Regions from separate parts of the Microbacterium sp. NPDC055599 genome, predicted to be linked through region 2. Evidence: riboswitches for the same ligand, from Rfam matches in the RefSeq annotation. Region 2 holds a riboswitch; the other holds the start of a gene.

Region 1 (10,876 bases), on a different contig from region 2:
TCGTGAAGGTGTTCGGTCGGGAGCAGGACGCGCTCGACAAGTTCAAGGCCGAGAACGAGGAGCTGTTCCAGGCGAGCTTCAAGGCGCAGTTCCTGTCGGGCATCATCATGCCCGCCATGACCTTCGTCGGCAGCCTCACCTACGTCGGCATCGCGGTGCTCGGCGGCCTCATGGTCGCGAGCGGGCAGCTGCGCCTCGGCGACGTGCAGGCGTTCATCCAGTACTCGCAGCAGTTCACGCAGCCGCTGTCGGAGCTGGGCGGCATGGCAGCGGTCGTGCAGTCCGGCACGGCGTCGGCCGAGCGGGTGTTCGACCTGCTCGACGCCGACGAGCAGGAGCCCGACGAGGCCGACGCCCCGCCGCTCGGCGACGGCAAGGGCGTGATCGAGTTCGAGAACGTGTCCTTCTCCTACACGCCGGAGCGACCGCTGATCACCGACCTGTCGTTCCGGGTGGAGCCGGGCCAGACGGTCGCGATCGTCGGGCCGACCGGCGCGGGCAAGACCACGCTGGTCAACCTGATCATGCGGTTCTACGAGCTCAGCGGCGGGCGCATCACGCTCGATGGTCAGGACATCTCGCAGATCACGCGCGACGACCTGCGCTCGCGCACCGGCATGGTGCTGCAGGACCCGTGGCTGTTCGCCGGGAGCATCCGCGAGAACATCCGCTACGGTCGCTCGACCGCGACCGATGAGGAAGTGCTCACCGCCGCCAAGGCCACGTACGTCGACCGGTTCGTGCACGCCCTCCCCGAGGGCTACGACACCGTGCTCGACGAGGATGCGTCCAACGTGTCGGCCGGTGAGCGGCAGCTGATCACGATCGCGCGCGCGTTCGTCGCCCAGCCGTCGATCCTCATCCTGGATGAGGCCACCTCGGCCGTCGACACCCGCACCGAGCTGCTGCTGCAGCACGCGATGGCCGCGCTCCGCCAGGGGCGCACGTCGTTCGTGATCGCGCACCGCCTGTCCACCATCCGCGACGCCGACCTCATCCTCGTGATGGAGCACGGCGACATCGTGGAGAAGGGCACGCACGACGAGCTCATCGCCGCGCAGGGCGCCTACTGGCGGCTGTACCAGTCGCAGTTCGAGCAGGCCGCTACCGACCTCGACGCGGAGGAGGCCCTCACGGGCTCCACGCCCCTGGTCGTCACGGGGGAGGCGGCCGACGAGACGGCACGGGAGCAGGCCGACGACGCGATCGCCGGAGCCTCGGTCGGGGCGAACGTCCCGGCCGCGGAGGCCGCGGCCGCACGAGCGCTGCTCGATGACGGCGCCGAGGGCGCGGACCCCCGCGCCTGACACCTCGGCGGCCCCGCACCAACGACACGACGCCCCGCTCCGGATCCTCGGAGCGGGGCGTCGTCGTCTGCGCGGCCGGCGAACCGCGGCGCCTGGCTCAGTCGGTGTGGACGGTGATGCCCAGCAGATCGAGCGGGTGCGTCAGGCGCCACCAGGGACTGGGGCCCTCCACGTCTTCGCGCAGCACGAGGGCCGTGTCCTCCGTGTCGAGTGGCCCGGTGGTGGTCAGCGTGCCCACGCGGTCGTCGGCCTCTCGTCGCTCGCCCAGGTCGAACGCGGCGGTCGCGGTCGCGGCGGCACCGTTCCACAGCACGACGTCCGCGTCCTCCGCGGTGACCACGTCCACCTCCTCGCCCCACAGCGTGGTGACGCGACCGACCACCGTGCCCGCGGCGACGGCCGGATCCTCCGTCTGCAGCTCCGCCTCCGCCTGACTGAACAGCGCGCGGGTGGCCGCAAGCCGCGACTCGTCGTCAGCCTGATCCAGCACTGCCGCGAACAGCCGCACGGTCGTGTCGCCCACCTCCACATCCTTCGCGGTGAGGAGGTTCCACCCGACCAGGGTCCCGGTCTTGATGCCGACGACGCCCGGATCGGCCAGCATGCCGTTGGTGTTCACGACCGTCCCCGCGCCCGGAAGCTCGACCGAGGCGGTGCCGACGATCTCCGCGAACACCGGGTTGCGCATCGCCAGCTCGCCGAGCGCGATCAGCGCCTCCGGCGTCGCGACGTTGCGCTCATCGAAACCCGACGGCGTCACCACCGTGATCCCGGTCAGACCACGCTCGCTCAGCCACTCCTCGGCCGCCCTGGCGAACTCGGAGTTCGACCCCCAGATCTCCGAGGCCAGCCGATCGATGTAGTTGTTCGCCGAGCCGAGCAGCGTGCCCTGCAACAGCTGATACTCCGTGAGCACACCGTTGACCGGGACGTCGAGCGCCGACTGATCCTGGCGTCGATAGTCCCAGTAGCGCACGCTGTCGCCGCGGGTGAAACGGAACTCCGGTCCCTGCTCACCCGGCGCGAGCGGCATCCGATCCAGCACCATCAGGCTGCTGACGACCTTCGTGATGCTCGCGATGCTCACCGCATCCGGGATCGACGCCGACGTGGTCATGCCGGCAACCCCCACGGCCGCGCTGCCCTCCGCAGGCCACGTGAGCTCGGCGGCCGTGGCGGGCGTCGTCTCGAACTGCACCGCCTCCACCGCCGGGGGCACCTCGTGCAGCGGCCACAGCAGCGTCGTGCCCGAATAGGCCAGGACGAGCCCGGCCAGCACCCCCAACGGCACCAGCAGGCCGGGGCGCGCGATGGCCGGACGCAACCGGGCCCCGCGGAACAGCCCCTCGGCGGTCTGCGCCTCCGGCTCGGCATCGAGCGAGACGGCGGGAGCGTGGGCCGCGACATCGGCCGGATCCACCCAGGTCAGCGCGGTCGCCGGGGTCGCGTCGTCCGCCCACTGCGCGGCCGTACCGGACAGGAGGGCGACCGCTGCATCGTCGTCTTCGGCCGGGGGAGCCGGCTCCGACACCCTCGCGCGGAACGGCGGCTTGGTCAGCGGCGGCGTCGCTGCCGTGATCGTCGAGGACGCGGAGTCCGCGGCGGGCGGGGCCGACGCGACGGACGGGATCGCGGGATCAGCGGAGGGGGAGACCTCGGCCGCGGGGCCGTCCGTGCTCACGTCCGCGTCGCCTCCGGTCGCGGCGCCGTTCGCGGAGGCATCGGTCGCGGTCGCGGTGCGCGCACGGTCGCCGAACAGCGCGCCGAGACCGGAGGTCGACACGGCGGAGGCGGCGGGAACCCGCGCCGGGGGTCGCGCGTCGTCGTCGCCCGCGTCGTCGCTCCCGGTCGGTGGGGTGGTGGTCGCCCGCGCCCGCGAGCGCAGCGCGGACGTGGGGGCGTCGTCGGAGGGGGCAGCAGTCGGAGCGGGGCCGTTGCCGCCGATGCCCGTCGCCTCGCCGGCGGGATCGGATGCGGTCACCCGCTTACGGTACCGAATCCGGCCGGGAATCGGCCGCGCCGGGGCGGCGACGCGCCAACCGGCGGACCGGGTAGGATCGTCAGCACAACCACGGGAGTCCGGCGAGCCGGGCTGAGAGGGAGCGAATCGCGCTTCGACCGTCGAACCTGATCTGGGTCATGCCAGCGCAGGGAGGAGTTCCTATGAGTACGTCCACGTCCACGTCCGCATCCGCGAAGACCTCGACGGCGGCCGCGCCGCGCAGCTACCTGCGCTGGCGCATCGTCGACATCGTCGTCGCCAGTGTCCTCGGTGTCGCCGCCGGCCTGATCTTCCTCGCCTGGAACGTCGGCTACCTCGGCCCCAAGGCCCTCCTCGAACCGCTGCTCCCGGGGCTGCAGGGCCTGCTCGACGGCCCCTGGCTGTTCGCGGGCGTGCTCGGCGGACTCATCATCCGCAAGGCCGGAGCCGCGATCTACGTCGAACTGCTCGCCGCCGTCGTCTCGGCGCTCATCGGCAACCAGTGGGGCGGCTTCCTCACCCTCGAGGCCGGGCTCGTGCAGGGGCTCGGCGCCGAGCTCGTCTTCCTGCTGTTCTTCTACCGTCGTTGGTCGCTGCCCGTCGCGATCCTCGCCGGTGCGGGCGCCGCGCTCGCGGGCGGCATCAACAACCTCGTGCTCTGGTACGCCGGATCCGGCCCGGCGTTCACGACGATCTACCTGCTCAGCACCGTCGTCTCCGGCGCGGTGATCGCGGGGGCGCTGTCGTGGGTTCTGGCCAGGGGCATCGCGGCGACCGGCGCGCTCGACCGGTTCGGCTCCGGCCGCGAGGCGCGCGTCCGCGTCTGATGGGGGCCGAGCAGGCCACCCCCGCCGCCGTCGAGGCCCGAGGGTGGGGGTGGCGTCACGCGAGTCGCCTCGCCTGGGCCCTGCGCGACGTGTCGTTCCGCATCGAGCCGGGCGAGCGCGTGCTCGTGCTCGGCGCATCCGGCGCGGGCAAGTCGACGCTGCTCCACGGGCTCGCCGGTGTGCTGGGCGGCGAGGAGGAGGGCGAGAGCGAGGGCCGGCTGCTCGTCGACGGCGCCGCGGCGACCGCCACCCGGGGTCGCGCAGGACTGGTGCTGCAAGACCCCGACTCGCAGGTGATCCTGGCACGCGTGGGCGACGACGTTGCCTTCGGCTGCGAGAACCTGGGCATCCCGCGCGCCGAGATCTGGCCGCGCGTCACCGCGGCCCTCGAGGCCGTGGGGCTCGACGTGCCGCTCGACCACCCCACCAAGGCGCTGTCGGGCGGGCAGAAGCAGCGCCTCGCGCTCGCGGGACTCCTCGCCATGCGCCCCGGACTGCTGCTGCTCGACGAGCCCACCGCGAACCTCGACCCGCACGGGGTGGCGGAGGTGCGCGACGCGGTGTCGCGCCTGCTCGACACCCACCCCGCCACGCTCGTGGTCGTGGAGCACCGGCTCGACGTGTGGCTGCCGCTCATGACCCGCGTGATCGTGATCGGCGAGGGCGGCGTGGTCGCCGACGGCCCCCCGCACGAGGTGCTCGGGGCGCAGGGGCAGCGGCTCGCCGACGACGGGGTGTGGGTCCCCGGGCATCCGCCCGCGTTCCCGCCGCCGCCGCGCACGGCCCCCCGCGAGGTGCTGCTCTCGGCGCGCGGGCTCGCGGTCGCCCGGGTGAAGGGTCGCCCGGTCGCCACGGGCATCGACCTCGACGTGCACGCGGGAGAAGCCGTCGCGGTCACCGGGCCCAACGGCGCCGGCAAGTCGACGCTCGGCCTCACGCTCGCGGGACTCCTTCCGCCCGCGGGGGGAGCAGTGGTCGCCGCGCCCGAGCTCGCGGACGGCGCCGACCCCGCGCCCATCCGGTGGAGCTCGCGCGACCTGCTCACCCGCGTCGGCATGGTGTTCCAGGAGCCGGAGCATCAGCTGCTCGCCACGACCGTGCGCGACGAGCTCGCCGTCGGCCCCCGCGCGCTCGGCCTCCCCGAGGACGAGATCGCCGCGCGCACCGACGAGCTCCTCTCCCGCCTGCGCCTCGACCGTCTCGCGGCCGCGAACCCGTACACGCTCTCCGGCGGGGAGAAGCGCCGCCTCACGGTCGCGGCCGCGATCGCCACACGCCCACGGGTGCTCGTGCTGGACGAGCCCACGTTCGGGCAGGACGCGCGCACGTGGGCGGAGCTGGTCGCGCTGCTCGCGGCCTTGCGCGACGAGGGGTCGGCCGTGGTCGCGATCACGCACGACCTCGACGTGGCCAGAGCCCTCCACGCCACCCGGTTCGACCTGGGCGGCATGCCGTGACCCTGCTCGACGCGAAGGCCCGCACCGGCGCGGTGGCCCGCATCAACCCGGTCGCCAAGCTCGGCGTGAGCGCGCTGATCGCCGTGCCGCTCATCCTCACGCTCGACCCGGTCTCGGCCGCGGTCGCCCTGGCGCTCGAGTTCGTGCTGTTCCTGTTCGCGGGCATCGGCTGGCGGGAGTTCTGGGTGCGCACGTGGCCGGTGTGGCTCGCGGCGCCGCTCACCGGGCTCACGATCGCGCTGTACGGCGAGACCTCCGGCACCGTGTACGTGGACTGGTTCGTGCTTCGCATCAGCGAGGGCTCGCTCGCCCTCGCCGTGGCGACGATGCTGCGCGTGCTCGCGATCGCCCTGCCGTCCGTGGTGCTGTTCGTGACCGTCGACCCCACCGACCTCGCCGACGGGCTCGGGCAGATCCTCCGCCTCCCCGCCCGGTTCGTGCTGGGTGCGCTCGCGGGCCTGCGCATGGTCGGACTGTTCCTCGACGACTGGCGGGCGCTCGAACTGGCGCGGCGCGCACGCGGGGTGGCCGACCGCGGACGCCTCCGCCGTTTCTTCGGGATGGCGTTCGCGCTGCTCGTGCTGTCGATCCGCCGCGGTGCCAAGCTCGCCACGGCCATGGAAGCGCGAGGGTTCGGGGCGCCGGGGCGCCGCACGTGGGCGCGCGAGTCGCGGTTCGGGGCGGCGGAGTGGCTGCTGCTCGCGGTCGGCGCGGCCATCTCCGGCATCGCGGTCGCGGCGGCCGTGCTCACCGGAGCCTGGAACTTCATCCTCGGTCCCGGCGCCTGAGCCTCACCCCGTTTACGCGAGGGGCGGGAGATACGTCAACGCGCCCTGGTTAGCGTGACGAACGGAGTGAGAAGCCGACTCAGCCGAAAGGACTCCGCACATGAGCACTGCACCCACCGACGGTCAGCCGATCTTCACCCGGCCGGGGGAGGCCACGGTCGCACCGCGACACGTGATCCCCGACGCCGAGTCGCTCCCGTCGACCGCGAAGCAGATCGTCGAGGACGAGACCATCCTCGACGGCAACGCCCGTCTGAACCTCGCGACGTTCGTGAGCACCTGGATGGACGACGAGGCCAAGCAGGTGTACATGGCCTCGTTCGACAAGAACATGATCGACAAGGACGAGTACCCGCAGACCGCCGCGATCGAGGACAACTGCTGGCACATGCTCGCGAACCTCTGGCATGCGCCGGATGCCGCCCGCAGCATCGGCACGTCCACCATCGGCTCGTCCGAGGCGTGCATGCTCGGCGGGCTCGCGTTCAAGCGCCGGTGGCAGCAGGCGCGTCGCGCCGCGGGGAAGGACGCCTCCTCGCCGAACCTCGTGATGTCGAGCGCCGTGCAGGTGTGCTGGGAGAAGTTCTGCAACTACTTCGACGTGGAGCCGCGCTTCGTGCCGATCAGCGAGGAGCACAAGACGCTCGACGGGCACGAGCTGGAGAAGTACGTCGACGAGAACACGATCGGGGTCGTGGCGATCATGGGCGTCACCTACACCGGCATGTACGAGCCGGTCGCGCAGATCGCGGCGGCGCTCGACGAGATCCAGAAGAACACGGGGCTCGACATCCCGATCCACGTGGACGGCGCCTCCGGGGCGATGATCGCCCCGTTCCTGCAGCCCGACCTGGAGTGGGACTTCCGCCTGGAGCGGGTGCACTCCATCAGCACCTCCGGCCACAAGTACGGGCTCGTGTACCCCGGACTCGGGTGGGTCGTGTGGCGCGACGCCCAGTGGCTGCCGGAGGACCTCGTGTTCCAGGTCAGCTACCTCGGCGGGGAGATGCCCACGTTCGCACTGAACTTCTCGCGCCCCGGCGCACAGGTGCTGCTGCAGTATTACCTGTTCCTCCGCCTCGGCTTCGAGGGGTACCGGGCGGTGCAGCAGGCGTCGCAGGACGTGGCGAAGTTCCTGTCGGCGGGCATCGCGAAGCTCGACGCGTTCGAGCTGTGGAACGACGGCAGCGACATCCCCGTGTTCGCGTGGCGGTTGAAGGAGGGGCATACCGACAACTGGACCCTGTACGACCTGCAGGATCGGTTGCGCATGCGCGGCTGGCTCGTGCCCGCCTACCCGATGCCCGCCGACCTGGAGGAGCTCACGGTGCAGCGCATCGTGGTGCGCAACGGCCTCAGCATGGACCTGGCCGCCGAACTGCTCGACGCGATCACCGCCGAGGTCGCGCACCTCGACGCCCTCACCGCGCCGATGCCGGGCGACCACCCCGACTCGGCGTTCCACCACTGAGGCGCGGGTCATGTCTGCACACGGTGCCGAACACGCCCCCCGTCCCGCCGTCACCCCGTCGACCCGCGTCTCCCGGCCCGCGGTGGCCGTGCTGGGGGTGGGGCAGCTCGCCCTGCTGACGCTCGTCGTGGTGGCGAGCCTGCGCTCCCTGCCGGCGATGGCGGTCTACGGCCTCGGGAGCATCATGCTCTACCTCATCCCGGCGATCCTGTTCCTGGTGCCCACGGCGCTGGTGGCGGCCGAGCTCGCGACCGGGTGGAAGGGCGGCGTCTACGTCTGGGTGCGCGAAGCCCTCGGCAACCGCTGGGGGTTCACCGCGGTGTGGCTCCAGTGGATCCAGAACGTGGTGTGGTTCCCCACCCAGCTCGCCTTCGTGGCGGGCGCGCTCGCGTTCGTCTTCCTGGATCCGTCGCTGTCGAGCTCGGGCTTCTTCACCGCGGTCGTGATCATCGTCTGCTACTGGGGTGCGACGCTGGTCACCCTCCGCGGCGGCGACCTGTTCGCCAAGCTCGGCTCGTGGGGCGGCATCCTCGGCACGCTGCTGCCCGCCGTGCTGCTGATCGTGTTCGGCGCGGTCTGGGTGTTCAGCGGCGAGAAGAGCCAGGTCCCCCTCGAGGCGTCGGCGATGATCCCGCCGTTCACCGGGCTCGCCTCGATCGTGCTGATCGTGTCGAACGTGCTGGCCTACGCCGGTATGGAGGTGAACGCGGTGCACGTGAACCAGATGAAGGACCCCGGCCGCGGCTACCCCCGCTCGGTGTTCCTCGCGGCGGCGCTCATCCTGCTGGTGTTCATCCTGCCGACCCTCGCGATCGCGGTCGCGGTGCCGCCGAAGGAGCTCGGTCTCACGAACGGCATCATGCTCGCGTTCGGGGAGTACTTCGACCACTGGAGCATGGGCTGGGCCACCGCGGTGGTGTCGGCCCTGATCGCCGCGGGCGCCCTCGCCTCGGTCGTGACCTGGGTCGCCGGCCCGTCGAAGGGCGTGCTGGCCGCGGCGGAGACGGGGCTGCTGCAGAAGAGGAACAAGGCGGGCGTGCAGTCGGGCATCCTGATGCTGCAGGGCACGATCGTGACGGTGCTCGCGGCGATCTTCATCATCGTGCCGAACGTGAGCGCGGCCTTCGTCGCGCTGATCGACATGGCCGCCGCGCTGTACCTCGTCATGTACATGCTGATGTTCGCCTCGGCCCTCGTGCTGCGGCGGAAGGCGCCGGACGTGAAGCGCGCGTACCGGGTGAAGGGGCTGCCGCTGGTCGCCGGGGTGGGCTTCGTCGCCTGCCTGGCCGCGTTCCTCCTCGCGTTCATCCCGCCGGACGGCTTCACCGCGTTCCCGCCCGCGGCCTACCCGTGGATCGTGGGGGCGGTGATCGTGGTGCTGGGTGCTCCGCCCCTGGTGTTCTACGCGGTGCGCCGTCCGTCGTGGGACCGTCGGCCGGCGGACGGCAGCCTGCCCAGCGACGCCCACCCGGAGGCCTGAGCGCCCGGAACCGACGCCGACCCGCCGCCCGTCACAGGGGCAGCGGGTCGGCGCCGTCTTCGCGGGAGCCGTACCCCCAGCGGAGCGCGATCAGCCCCGGCGCGAACCCCGAGCGCACGGTGGTGGCCGTGCGGTTCGCGGGGGGGCAGCGGCACGATCTCCTCCTCGCCGCCGACCATCGTGACCTCTTCGATCCAGGTGGGCGACGGCGACCGCGCGAAGTCCACGTGCAGGAGCAGCTCGGGCGTGCGGTACATGCTCGCGTAGGTCACGAGCCGGTCGCGCGGGTAGGGGAGCGGGTAGTGCAGGGTGAACTCGATGAGCGCGGACTGCCGCTGCTCGGGCGGATCGTCGACGGCGAGGAGCATGCCGAACGCCATGCGGGAGGAGTGCGCGTGGCGCTGCACCACGCGGCACCCGGTCACCGCGGTCAGCTCGGGCCACACGTCGGTCGGCACCCCGGGAAGGTCGATGTACGGGATGAGGCCGGCCCGTCCGCTGGGGGGCCGGAGGATCGCGCGGTAGTGGATGGTGTCGACGAGGCCGTGCGCGTCGGTGGTGCAGACCGCGTGGACGGAGTGGGTGTTGAACGACGCCGCGGGGTCGATGCCGAGCGCGCGGAACGTGTCGAGGATCGGCCCCTCCCGCGTCCAGTCCTCGCAGGGTGCCCGCGGCTTGGGTGGACGTCCGGCGCGGCGGCTGTGTCCGATGCGTCGCTGCAGGGTGCCGCTGTCGAGCAGGAGCAGCGTCTCGAGCTCCTCGACCGCCGCGAGCGAGCAGACCCCCTCGGGTTGCCGCGTGCCGTTCTGCCAGCAGCTGAGGGTGGCGATCGAGACGGGGTTCCCGTGTCGTCGGAGCCGATCGCTCAGCTGCGCGAGGGACGTGCCGCGGGCCGCGATGGCCTCCCGCAGTGTCTCGGCGAACCCGGCGACGGGAGCGGGTGGCGACGGATCGAGGTGCATGAGGCCTCCTGATCGGGGGGTCGTCCCACCCATGACACCAGATCAGACATCAGATGTCGAGAGTTCGTTGCCGCATCCCGACCTGCGCTCCGCCGGCCGGGAGGGTCAGGTGGCGTTCCACAGGTCGCGGTAGTACGCCATCCGCTCCCGGTCGGGTTCGAGGCCGTACGCCTCGACGAGGGCGTCTTCCCACCCCGGGCCGTAGTTCCACCCGGTGCTCATGGCGGCCACGGCGATGTCGGCCCAGCGGTCGGCGACGCCCAGCTGCGCGAGGTCCACGTGCGCGAGCCACCGGCCGTCCGCGCCGATCAGGGTGTTCGGGCAGCAGGCGTCGCCGTGGCTCACCACTGCGCGGTCGATCGGCGGCGGAGTGCGCAACGACTCCGGCACCACGATGCCCCGGCGCTCCGCGTTCGCGATGCGCGACGGCACGCTCCACTCCCACGGGCAGTCGGCCACGGGCAGCGCGTCGTGCAGCGCCCGCAGCGCCTCACCCACCGCGCGCACGGCGGTCGCGGGCTCGGCCGTCCACCGGGGATCCACGGCGCTCAGGCCGTCGAGGGCCGCCGTCACCAGCCACTCGTGCGTCTCGTCCTCGCCGCT
Region 2 (10,876 bases):
ACGACGATCTGGTCGCGGAAGGTCTTCAGCCACGGCAGCGACTCGATCAGCGTGGTCGCCTTCTGCGCGGCGACGTCGGGCGTGGTGTCCTGGATGTCGGTCATGAGGCGTAGGCGCTGTTCTCGTGCACGTAGTCGTGGGTCAGGTCGTTCGTGAGCACCGTCGCGGTGGCCTCGCCGACCTTGAGGTCGATCAGCAGGTGGGTGGCGCGCGGTGTGAGGTCGACCTCCTCGCGCGGACGGTCGGGGCCGCCCGCCGTGCACACCCGGACCCCGTTCATCCACACGTCCACGTCGTACGGGTCGAACTGCGCGTTGGTGGTGCCGATCGCCGCGAGCACCCGCCCCCAGTTGGGGTCGTTGCCGAAGATCGCGGCCTTGAAGAGGTTGTTGCGCGCGACCGAACGGCCCACCTCGACGGCCTCCTGCTCGGTGACGGCGTGACGCACCTCGATCGTGATGTCGTGGCTCGCGCCCTCCGCATCACCCTGCAGCTTCACCGCGAGCTCCTGGCAGAGCGCGGTGAGCGCCTCAGCGAAGTCGTCGAGGTCCGGCACGACCTCGGAGGCCCCGTTGGCCAGCAGCGTGACCTGGTCGTTGGTCGACATGCACCCGTCCGAGTCGAGCCGGTCGAAGGTCTGTCCCGTCGCACGGCGCAGCGCCTCATCGGCCTGCAGCGGCTCCAGCACCGCGTCGGTCGTGAGCACCACGAGCATGGTCGCCAGGCCCGGGGCGAGCATGCCCGCGCCCTTCGCCATGCCGCCGATCGTCCAGCCGTCGCGCGACACGACAGCGGTCTTCGCGACCGTGTCGGTGGTCATGATGGCGTGTGCGGCGCTCTCTCCCCCGTCGGCGCTGAGCTCGGCGATGGCCTGCGCCGTGCCCTCGAGCACCTTGGCGCGGAAGGCTTCGTCGCCCGTGCCGATCAGGCCCGTCGAGCAGACGAGCACGTCGCCCGCGCTGATGCCCAGCAGCTCGGCGGCCGTCTCGGCGGTCTGGTGCGTGGTCTGGAAGCCGAAGCTGCCGGTGAAGCAGTTCGCCCCGCCCGAGTTGAGCACCACGGCCTCGACCACCCGGTCGGCCACGGCCTGCTGCGACCAGATGATGGGGTTCGCCTTGGCGCGGTTGCTGGTGAACACCGCGGCTCCGACCTTGCGCGGGCCCCGGTTCACGACCACGGCGACGTCGGGCTTGCCGGTGGACTTGAGGCCGACGGCGACCCCGGCTGCTTCGAATCCTGCGGGTGCGGTAACGCTCACGGGGCGACTCCGTTGATCGAGAGGGCACGGGCCTCGGGGAGCCCCAGCGCGATGTTCATGGACTGGATGGCGGCACCGGCCGTGCCCTTGACGAGGTTGTCGACGGCGGTGACGACGGTGACCCGGTTGGCGGAGCGGTCGATCGCCAGGCCGATCAGGGCGGTGTTGGCGCCCAGGACGTCGGCGGTGCGGGGGAAGCTGCCCTCCGGCAGCAGCTGCACGAAGGTCTCTTCGCCGTACGCGCTCTCCCAGGCCGCGCGGATCTCCGCGTCGGTCGCGCCCTCGACGATCGGCGCGGTGGAGGTGGCGAGGATGCCCCGCGACATCGGGACGAGCACGGGCGTGAACGAGATGCGGATGTCGGCGCCCGAGGCGTCGGCGTCGGCCGGACGGGCCGCAGCGAGCGCCTGCCGGATCTCCGGGATGTGCCGGTGGGTGCCGCCGACCGCGTAGGGGTTGGCCGAGCCGAGGATCTCGCTGGCGAGCAGGTTCGGCTTGAGGCTCTTGCCCGCCCCGGACGGGCCGACGGCGAGGACCGACACGATGTCGGACGGGTCGATCACTCCGGCGGCGACACCCGGTGCGAGGCTCAGGCTGACCGTGGAGGCGTTGCATCCGGGAGCCGCGATGCGCGTCGCCCCGCGCAGCGCGTCGCGCTGCCGTGCGCCCGCGACCGGCAGCTCGGGAACGCCGTACGCCCACGGCTCATGGAACGCGCCGCCGTAGAAGGCGTCCCAGGCGGCCGACGAGGTGAGCCGGTGGTCGGCGCCCGCGTCGATCACCAGCGGAACGTCGCCGAGCGCGTCGGTGTACTGCCCCGACTGACCGTGCGGGAGGGCGAGGAACACGATGTCGTGACCGGCCAGGATCTCGGGAGTCGTGTCCTGGAGCGTGAGATGCGCGAGCGAGCGGAGGTGCGGCTGGTGGTCGACGAGCGGTTGACCGGCGTTCGAGTGCGCGGTGACGGTGCGGATCTCGATGTCGGGGTGGGCGGCCAGGAGGCGGAGGATCTCGCCGCCTGCATAGCCCGATGCGCCGGAGACGGCGACGGAGTACGTCATGCTTCTACCTTAACGGTCGGGTCCTCGACGATTTCGGGACCGGGGGCGGGGCCGAAGGCGGCGACACCGGCACTCGACCGCCGCGCACGCGCAGGCAGGAGGGCGGAGTCGCCTAGAGTCGGCGGCCGCGGCGTCGGCGCACAGCGATGACGCTCGGAGCGAGCGTCGAAGGAGCGGTGGCGGCCGAAGGCATGTCGCGACAGTAGCGCGGCCGTCGTCGCCACCGCAAATCCCCACCGTCATCCGACGGCTGCGGCCTCCAGCGGCGCGGCGAAGAACGCCAGCTCGTGTGCGCTCGACGTGCGGAACGCGCGCCGCATGCGCTCCCGTCCGGAGGCGTCAGACCGCGATGCCGCCGCGGTCGCGAAAGCGATGGCCTGCGCCGTCGCCTCCTCGAACGCCGGATCGGCGTAGGTCGACAGCCACGAGGCATAGGGGTGATCGGGATCACGGGCCTCCGCGCCGAAGTCTCCCGCGTGCAGCCGCCTGCCCAGATCGGTGTACAGCCAGAAGCACGGCAGCACGGCGGCGACGAGCTCGGCATGATCGCCGCCGAACGCGACCGACCGCAGATGGTCGAGGTACGCGGTGGTCGCGGGCGCGGGTTCCGCCGCGAACGTCTCCGCGCTCACCCCGCGCTCGGGCGTGAGCCACGACGCGTGCAGCTCCAGCTCCCCCACGATCGATCCGTGCGCCGCGTGCGCCCAGAACGCCTGCTCCGCCGAGGTGGGGGCGGTCCGCGCCGCGGCCGCGAGCACCCTCGCGTACTCGCGCAGGTACAGCGCATCCTGCGCGAGGTAGAACAGGAACGGCTCGCGCGCGAGTGTGCCGTCGGCGAGACCGCGGAGGAAGGGCAGCGCGTCGATCCCGTCGCGCACGTCGGCGATGTCCTGCCACCAGTCGCCGGCGATCTCCTCCGCCGTCTGCCGGGTTTCCAGGTCGCCGCGGTCCCACATTCCAGCGAAATGGTGGACGGGCCCATGTCCCTGCCCCACGGCGAGCGCACCCGCCGCCCGCAGCGACTCTCGCAGCCAGGCGCGCGCGGCATGCACCGCGTCGGACGGCGTGAGACCGCGGGCGAGCAGGGTGGCGAGCGCCGACGACAGGGAACAGCCGGTGCCGTGCGTGTTGGTGGTGGGGATGCGCGCCCCGGGGAACTCGTCCCGCAGGCCGCGGTCCGCGTCCACCAGCGCATCCGGCGCCTCGTCACCCGTGAGATGCCCACCCTTCACGAGCACCGCGGCGCCGATGTCGGCCGACAGCTCCTCAGCAGCGGCGAGCGCATCCGGCCAGTCAGTGACGGGGCGACCGACCAGCACGGCGAGCTCGGCGAGGTTCGGCGTGACCACCGTGGCGCGCGTCAGCAGCCCCCGCAGTTCACACTCCGCGTCGGGGGCGAGCAGACGGTCGCCCGATGTCGCCACCATGACCGGGTCGAGCACCACCACCGGGGGACGCTGCACATCGAGCCAGTCGGCCACCGTGCGGATGACCTCGGCGTCGGCGAGCATCCCGATCTTCACGGCGTCGATGACGATGTCGTCGGACACGGCGTCCAGCTGCGCGCGGAGGAAATCCGCCGGAGGAACGTGGACCGCCCGCACTCCCCGCGTGTTCTGCGCCGTGAGGGCGGTGAGCGCCGCCATCCCGTATCCGCCGTTCGCGGCGATCGCCTTCAGGTCGGCCTGGATGCCGGCGCCGCCCGACGGGTCGCTGCCGGCGATGCTGAGCACACGCGGCACGACCCCCGCCTGCCAACGACGACGGAACGCGGAGGCCGTCTCCGCGGGGTCCGCGGCGGCGCAGAGCGCGGAGACCACGGCGAGCCCCGCCGCGCCTGCGGCCTGGAGCGCCTCGGTGTCATCGATGCCGACCCCGCCGATCGCGACGCACGGGAGCGGGCTCTCGGCCGCGAAGGCCGCGAACCCCCCGACGCCCAGCGGCTCCGGGTGGTCCGGTTTGGTGCTCGTGGGGCGGATCACCCCGACACCGAGGTAATCGATGGTGCCCTGCGGCAGTGCGCGCACGGCATCGAGGTGTTCACGGGTGTTCGCGGTGAGTCCGATGAGCGCGTCCGGACCGAGCAGCTCTCGCGCACGCCGCACCGACGCATCGGCCTGGCCGAGATGCACGCCGTCGACCCGCGCGCCGCGCGCCCGCGCCTCGACAGCGGCGTCCAGACGATCGTTGACCACCAGCAGCGCCCGCCCGTCGATCACGGCGGAGAGCGCGATCAGCTGCTCGACGGTCTCCTCGTGCGCGGCGTTCTTGTCGCGCAGCTGCACGATGCGTGCGCCGCCGTCGACCGCGCGGCGCACGGTCTCGACCACACCGCGCTTCCCGCACAGCCCGGGATCGGTGACGAGATACAGCGAGAAGTCGGCACTCATCGGGTCTCCTCCGACACGCGGGCGCCCGCGGCGACGTCATCCCCGGTCACGGCGTCGAGCGCGTCCAGCAGCGCGACAGCGAAAGTGCCGGGCCCTGCGGCGACCGGGGCGGCGTGCTCGGCCGCCACGGTGTAGACGAGGGTCGCCGCGGCGACCGCCGTGAGCGCATCGTCTCCCGTCTGCCGAGCGGTTCCGAGGAAGGCCGCCATCACGGCGCCCAGAGCACAGCCGCCACCCGTCACGCGCGTGAGCAGTTCGTGGCCGTTGGCGATGCGCACGACGCGATCGCCGTCGGTGATCAGGTCGACGGGCCCGGACACGGCCACCACGGCTCCCGTGGTGCGGGCGAGCTCCTGCGCCGCCCCGGCAGCGGCCTCGGGGCCGTCGGTCGCGTCGACGCCGCGACCGCCGGCCGTGTGGCCTGCCAGGGCGAGGATCTCGGACGCATTGCCGCGGATCGCGGTCGGACGCCGCGCCGCGAGCTCATGCGCGAGGGTCGTGCGCACCGGCAGCACGCCGATCGCGACCGGGTCGAGCACCCACGGGGTGCCGGACGCCGCGGCTCCCGTCACGGCCTCCACGCTCGCGGCGCGCTGCTCGGGCGTCGGCGTGCCCAGGTTGATCAGCAGACCGGAGGCCACACCGGCGAACATCTCGGCCTCGCCGACGATGTCGACCATCGCGGGCGCGGCGCCCAGGGCGAGCAGCACGTTGGCGGTGAAGCCCGTGACGACCGCGTTGGTGACGCAGTGCGTCAACGGAGGCGACTGCCGCAGCGCCTCCCGCAGTCTTCCCGCCGAGGCGGCGAGGTCGGGGGTGGAAACAGGACGCAGAAGATCGCTCATCGCGACATCCCTTCGCTAGTACGAACTAGATCAGGTTCGACGGGTGTGATCTCAGCCGCGGATGCGGCACCCCGTGTCACTGCCTCGCAGTCTAGCGAGCCCCGGCGGGTCCCTCCGTGACGGCCGCGAGGATCCGCAGCTCCTCGGCGCGGGTCAGCCCCGCCCTCCGTTCCCGGTCGACGCCGCGTGCGCGCTCGTCGTCGATCACGCGCGCGATCGTGTCGGCCAGCGGACGCAGCGCCCCGCCGCGCGCCCGATAGGCGGCGTTCGACCGCGTCATGAATCCGGTCATCTCCTCGGGCAACCAGAGCGGGAGCGAATGCGGGCCCATCCAGTACTCCACGCCCTGGGCCACCAGCCGATCCGCGTCGGCGATCACCGTCGCCCCCTCGTGACCAGCGGCACGACGCACGGCGTCGAGCACCTCCCCGAGCGGACGCGCGTCGCCGATCGCATTCACGGGAGAACCGGGAGACGCGGTCACGAGGAACGCCGCCAGATCGTCCACATCGATCACCTGCGCGGTCTTCCCGTCGAGGGGCGGCAGGAGCACCGGACCGTCGGCCGCGCGGAGAAAGGCGGCGGCCCAGTAGCCGAAGCGGTCGCTGGGGTCTCCGTCGCCCACGATCAGCCCGGGACGCGCGACGAGCGCGCGTGCGCCGAGGGCCGCGACGGCGTCTTCCGCCGCGACCTTCTGGGCCGCGTAGTCGTCCTCCCCCTGGCCGTCACGCGCCGGCGCGTGACGCGGCGCGGACTCGTCGGCGCCCGCGGTCATGTCATCGGCGTACACCGACATCGACGACACGTACGTCCACTGCGCCGCACGATCGCCCAGGGCCGCGACGGCCCCCGCGACGTGCGCCGCCCGTGAGGAGACGTCCACGACGTGATCCCACTCGCGGCGGGCGACCTCCGCATAGGCGTCCGCTGCGTCCCGGTCGGCGACGATCAGCGCCGCCCCGTCGGGAGCGGCACGCCCCCCGCGCGCGAGGCAGGTCACGTCCGCGCCCGCCTCCAGCCAGCCGTGGGCAATCCGCCCCGAGAGCCAGCCCGTCCCGCCCAGGATCAGCACATCCGTCATGTGCCCATGTCAGCAGCATCCGGGGAAACGCGGAAGGCCTTCCGCTCAGGGCAGAGCGGAAGGCCTTCGCGACGGGGTCGATCAGTCGCGCAGTGCGGCGCCGAATCGCTCCGCCGCGACCGCGACACCCGCCAGCTTGGCGTCGGTCGCCTCCGCAGCGGTGAGCGTCCGGTCGTCGGCGCGGAAACGCAGCGCGAACGTCAGGCTCTTGGCTCCCTCGGACACGCCCTCACCGCGGTAGTCGTCGACCAGTCGCACCGACTCCAGCAGCGCGCCCGCCCCCTCGGCGAGCGCCGCCCGCACCTCGCCCGCCGGCACATCGGCGGCCACGGTCAGCGACACGTCCTGCGTGGCCGCAGGGAACGTCGACAGCGAGGCCGCCACGATCCGCGTCCCCGCGAGGGTGAGGATGCGGTCGAGGTCGAGCTCGAGCACGGTGGCGCGACCGGGCAGGTCGGCGTCCTCCGCCACCGAGGGGTGCAGCTCCCCGACGTAGCCGACCTCCTCGCCGGCCGCGACGAGCGCCCCGGTGCGGCCGGGATGCAGCGCGGCGCGCTGCGCCTGTCGCACGTCGATGTCGATGCCCGCGGCGGCAGCGATCACGCGCACGGCGTCGAGCGCCTCGACCAGCCCCGACGCCTCGGCGGGACGACCCGGCTGACGCGGCGACACGTTGCCGGTGAGGAGCACCGCGATGTGGCGCTCCTGGGGCGGGATGGACGCGTCGAGCGCGGCGAGCGTCTCGTCGGAGGGGCGCACGCCGAGCGGCGGCACCGTGTCGGTTCCGTACTCGACGCCCGGCTCCGGCAGGAACACGAGGCCCGTCTCGAAGAGGGCCAGGTCGGTCATGCCGCGGGCGATGTTGCGGTGCGCGGTCTGCAGCAGCCCCGGGATCAGCGAGCGGCGCAGGTACGGGGCCTGCCCGTCGAGCGGGTTCGCCAGGCGGATGCTCGGCAGGTGCTCGCCCGACGCGGAACCGTGCAGGTCGTTCTGCGCCTCGGTCGTGAACGGGAAGGCCGGCGTCTCGACGAAGCCCGCCGCCGCGAGTGCGTTCGCCACGCGGCGACGACCCTGCTGGTGGGCGGTGAGGCCGCGACCGGACGGCGGCGTCGGCAAGACCGCGGGGATGCGGTCGAGCCCGTGGATGCGGGCGACCTCCTCCGCGAGCGTCCACTTGTCGGTGAGGTCGGGTCGCCAGGTGGGCGGGATCACGGTCCAGCCGTCTTCGGCCTCCGTCACCTCGGCGCCGATGGTCGTGAGGGCGCCCGTGATCTCGTCGTCGGTGTAGTCCACGCCGATGAGCCCCTGCACGAAGCCGGCCGGCAGCGCGATGTCCTCCACGAACACCTCGGCGAACAGCGCGCCGCCCTCGTCGGTGAGCGTCCCGCCGGCGAGCTCGACCATGAGGTCGGCCGCCCGACGCGCCGCCACGAAGGGGATCAGCGGGTCGACGCCCCGCTCGAAGCGCTTGGACGCCTCACTGGGCAGCTTGTGGCGACGGGCCGTCCTGGCGATGGTCGTGGGGTCGAACGTCGCCGCCTCGATCAGCACGTTGCGCGTGGTGTCGCTCATCTCGGTCGTGCCGCCGCCCATGACACCGGCGAGGCCGATGGGTCCGGACTCGTCCGTGATGAGCAGGTCCTCCTCGTGCAGCGCACGCTCCACGCCGTCGAGCGTGGTCATCTTCTCGCCCGGCGTCGCGCGACGCACCGTGATGCCGCCCGCGAGCTTGTCCAGGTCGTAGCCGTGCAGCGGCTGCCCGAGCTCGAGCATCACATAGTTCGTGATGTCGATCAGCACGCCCAGCGACCGCATGCCGGCGAGGCTCAGCCGGGCGATCATCCACGGCGGCGTCGGGCGCGACGGGTCCACGTCCCGCACGACGCGCGTGACGAACTCGCTCGCACCGACGTTGCCGCGCACCGGGGCCCGGTCGTCGACGACGGTCGTGTGACCGGAGCCGGGCTGCAGCTCGGCGAAGTCGCGCTCGGCGGGGTCGCGGAAGGTCGCGCCCGTGGCGTGGGCGTACTCGCGGGCGACACCGCGGACCGAGAAGGCGTAGCCGCGATCGGGCGTCACGTTGATCTCCACCGCGACGTCGTCGAGGCCGAGCAGCGCGATGGCGTCGGTGCCCACCGGGGCATCGATGCCGAGGTCGGACAGCACGACGATGCCGTTGTGCTCGTCGCCGAGGCCGAGCTCGCGCGCGGAGGCGATCATCCCGTCGGACACGTGCCCGTAGGTCTTGCGCGCGGCGATCGGGAACGGGCCGGGCAGCACCGCACCGGGAAGGGTCACGACGACCTTGTCCCCGGCGGCGAAGTTGTGCGCCCCGCAGACGATCCCGCGGACGCCGCCGTGCTCCTCACCGACGTCCACCTGGCACCAGTTGATGGTCTTGCCGTTGGACTGGGGCTCCGGTTCGAGCGACACGACCTGGCCGACCACCACGGGACCCGTGATGGCGAAGCGGTGCACGTCCTCCTCTTCGAAGCCCACCGTCACCAGCGCCGCGAGGACATCCTCTGGCGTGGTCTCGGGAGCCAGATCGACGTACTCACGCAGCCACGAAAGCGGGACGCGCATCACACCACCATCCCGTACTGCTCGCTGAAACGGACATCGCCCTCGGCCATGTCGCGCATGTCCTGCACATCGCTGCGGAACATGAGTCCCCGCTCGATGCCCATGCCGAACGCGAAGCCGCTGTAGACCTCTGGATCGATCCCTGCCGCGCGCAGCACGTTCGGGTTGACCATGCCGCAGCCGCCCCACTCGATCCAGCGCGCGCCGCCCTTGAAGGTCGGGTGCCACAGGTCGAGCTCAGCGGACGGCTCCGTGAAGGGGAAGTAGTTGGTGCGGAAGCGCATCTTCGCCTCCGGGCCGAAGAGCTGACGCGCGAAGTGGTCGAGCGTGCCCTTCAGGTGCGCCATCGTGATGCCCTTGTCGATCACGAGCCCCTCGAACTGCGTGAACACCGGCAGGTGCGTGGCGTCGAACTCGTCGGTGCGGTACACCCGCCCGGGGCACAGCACGTAGATCGGCACCTCGCGGTCGAGCATCGAGCGCACCTGCACCGGGCTGGTGTGCGTGCGCATCACCAGGTGACGCGAGGTCGGGTCGACGTAGAACGTGTCCTGCTCCTGGCGAGCGGGGTGATCGACGTCGAAGTTCAGCGCGTCGAAGTTGAACCACTCGTGCTCGAGCTCCGGCCCCTCCGCGATCTCCCATCCCATGCCGACGAAGATGTCCTCGACCTGGTCCTGGAGCAGCGTGAGCGGGTGGCGGGCACCGACGCGCGTGCGCGAGGGGACCGCGGTGATGTCGACCCGCTCAGCCTCGAGCCGTGCGGCGACCTCGGCGGCGGCCAGCTCGGCCTCCTTCGCCGCGAGCGCCTGGGTCACGCGCCCCCGCCCCTGGCCCACGAGCTTGCCGAACGCGGCCTTGTTCTCGGGGGCGACCTGGCGCATCGAGGCGTTCAGGACCGCGAGCGGCGATCCCTCGGCGACGTGCGCGGCTCGGGCGGCTTTCAGCTCGGCGGTGTCGGCGGCCGCATCGATCGCCGCGAGGGCGTCGGCGACGGCGGCTTCGACCGCGTCGGGGGTGATTTCCGGAGACTCTGACACGGGAGTCGAGTCTACCGGCGCGGGACGAGCGTCCCGCGCCGGTCGCGACTCAGAGACCCGGACCTCCGGCGCTGTCGGCGTCGAACTTCCCCGCACCCTTCTGGAGCACGATGAGCGAGGTGTTGGTCTCGCCGCCGTGCTGCCGCGGATCGGGCTCGGCCGGTCCCGCCTTCGGCGAGCGCTTCGCCCGACGCTGCAGCCGGTAGGCGATGTAGGAGAGCAGGAGACAGACCGCGACGTACATCGAGCCGCCGACGATCGCCGCCGGGATCAGCGGCGAGCCGTAGGGCGCCTGGTTGCCGATCTGGTTGATGACGTACAGCAGCTCCTGATACGTGATGATGAAGCCGAGCGCGGTGTCCTTCAGCGCCACCACGAGCTGCGCGATGATCACGGGCATCATGGCCCGCACGGCCTGCGGGAGCAGGATGAGCGACATGACCCCCGTCTTGCGCAGACCGATCGCGTAACCGGCCTCCTGCTGTCCGCGCGGCAGCGACTCGATCCCGGCGCGCAGGACCTCGGCGAGAACGGAGCCGTTGTAGACGATCAGCGCGATGACCACGGCCCAGTAGGGCGGCATCTTGACGCCGAGCACGGGAAGACCGTAGTAGA

The links. A riboswitch is a leader RNA that binds a small molecule or an ion and turns the genes downstream of it on or off. The one in region 2 is predicted to bind thiamine pyrophosphate.
Region 1: linked by a shared signal. The riboswitch ahead of ACWGQ1_RS10355 (ECF transporter S component) and the one ahead of thiM (hydroxyethylthiazole kinase) in region 2 are both predicted to bind thiamine pyrophosphate.

Annotation. Positions count from the first base shown of each region.
Region 1 is NZ_JBSHIM010000009.1:36,044-46,919, reverse strand. It holds gene ACWGQ1_RS10365 (ABC transporter transmembrane domain-containing protein) at 1-1,307, shown strand, start outside; gene ACWGQ1_RS10360 (D-alanyl-D-alanine carboxypeptidase) at 1,405-3,288, opposite strand; TPP riboswitch at 3,369-3,480, shown strand; gene ACWGQ1_RS10355 (ECF transporter S component) at 3,471-4,115, shown strand; gene ACWGQ1_RS10350 (ABC transporter ATP-binding protein) at 4,115-5,572, shown strand; gene ACWGQ1_RS10345 (energy-coupling factor transporter transmembrane component T family protein) at 5,569-6,360, shown strand; gene ACWGQ1_RS10340 (glutamate decarboxylase) at 6,461-7,831, shown strand; gene ACWGQ1_RS10335 (amino acid permease) at 7,842-9,311, shown strand; gene ACWGQ1_RS10330 (helix-turn-helix domain-containing protein) at 9,233-10,273, opposite strand; gene ACWGQ1_RS10325 (phosphotransferase) at 10,379-10,876, opposite strand, start outside.
Region 2 is NZ_JBSHIM010000024.1:11,888-22,763, forward strand. It holds gene argB (acetylglutamate kinase) at 1-104, opposite strand, end outside; gene argJ (bifunctional glutamate N-acetyltransferase/amino-acid acetyltransferase ArgJ) at 101-1,258, opposite strand; gene argC (N-acetyl-gamma-glutamyl-phosphate reductase) at 1,255-2,319, opposite strand; gene ACWGQ1_RS17615 (bifunctional hydroxymethylpyrimidine kinase/phosphomethylpyrimidine kinase) at 2,559-4,709, opposite strand; gene thiM (hydroxyethylthiazole kinase) at 4,706-5,554, opposite strand; TPP riboswitch at 5,545-5,638, opposite strand; gene ACWGQ1_RS17625 (NAD-dependent epimerase/dehydratase family protein) at 5,646-6,635, opposite strand; gene pheT (phenylalanine--tRNA ligase subunit beta) at 6,717-9,221, opposite strand; gene pheS (phenylalanine--tRNA ligase subunit alpha) at 9,221-10,261, opposite strand; gene ACWGQ1_RS17640 (amino acid ABC transporter permease) at 10,311-10,876, opposite strand, start outside.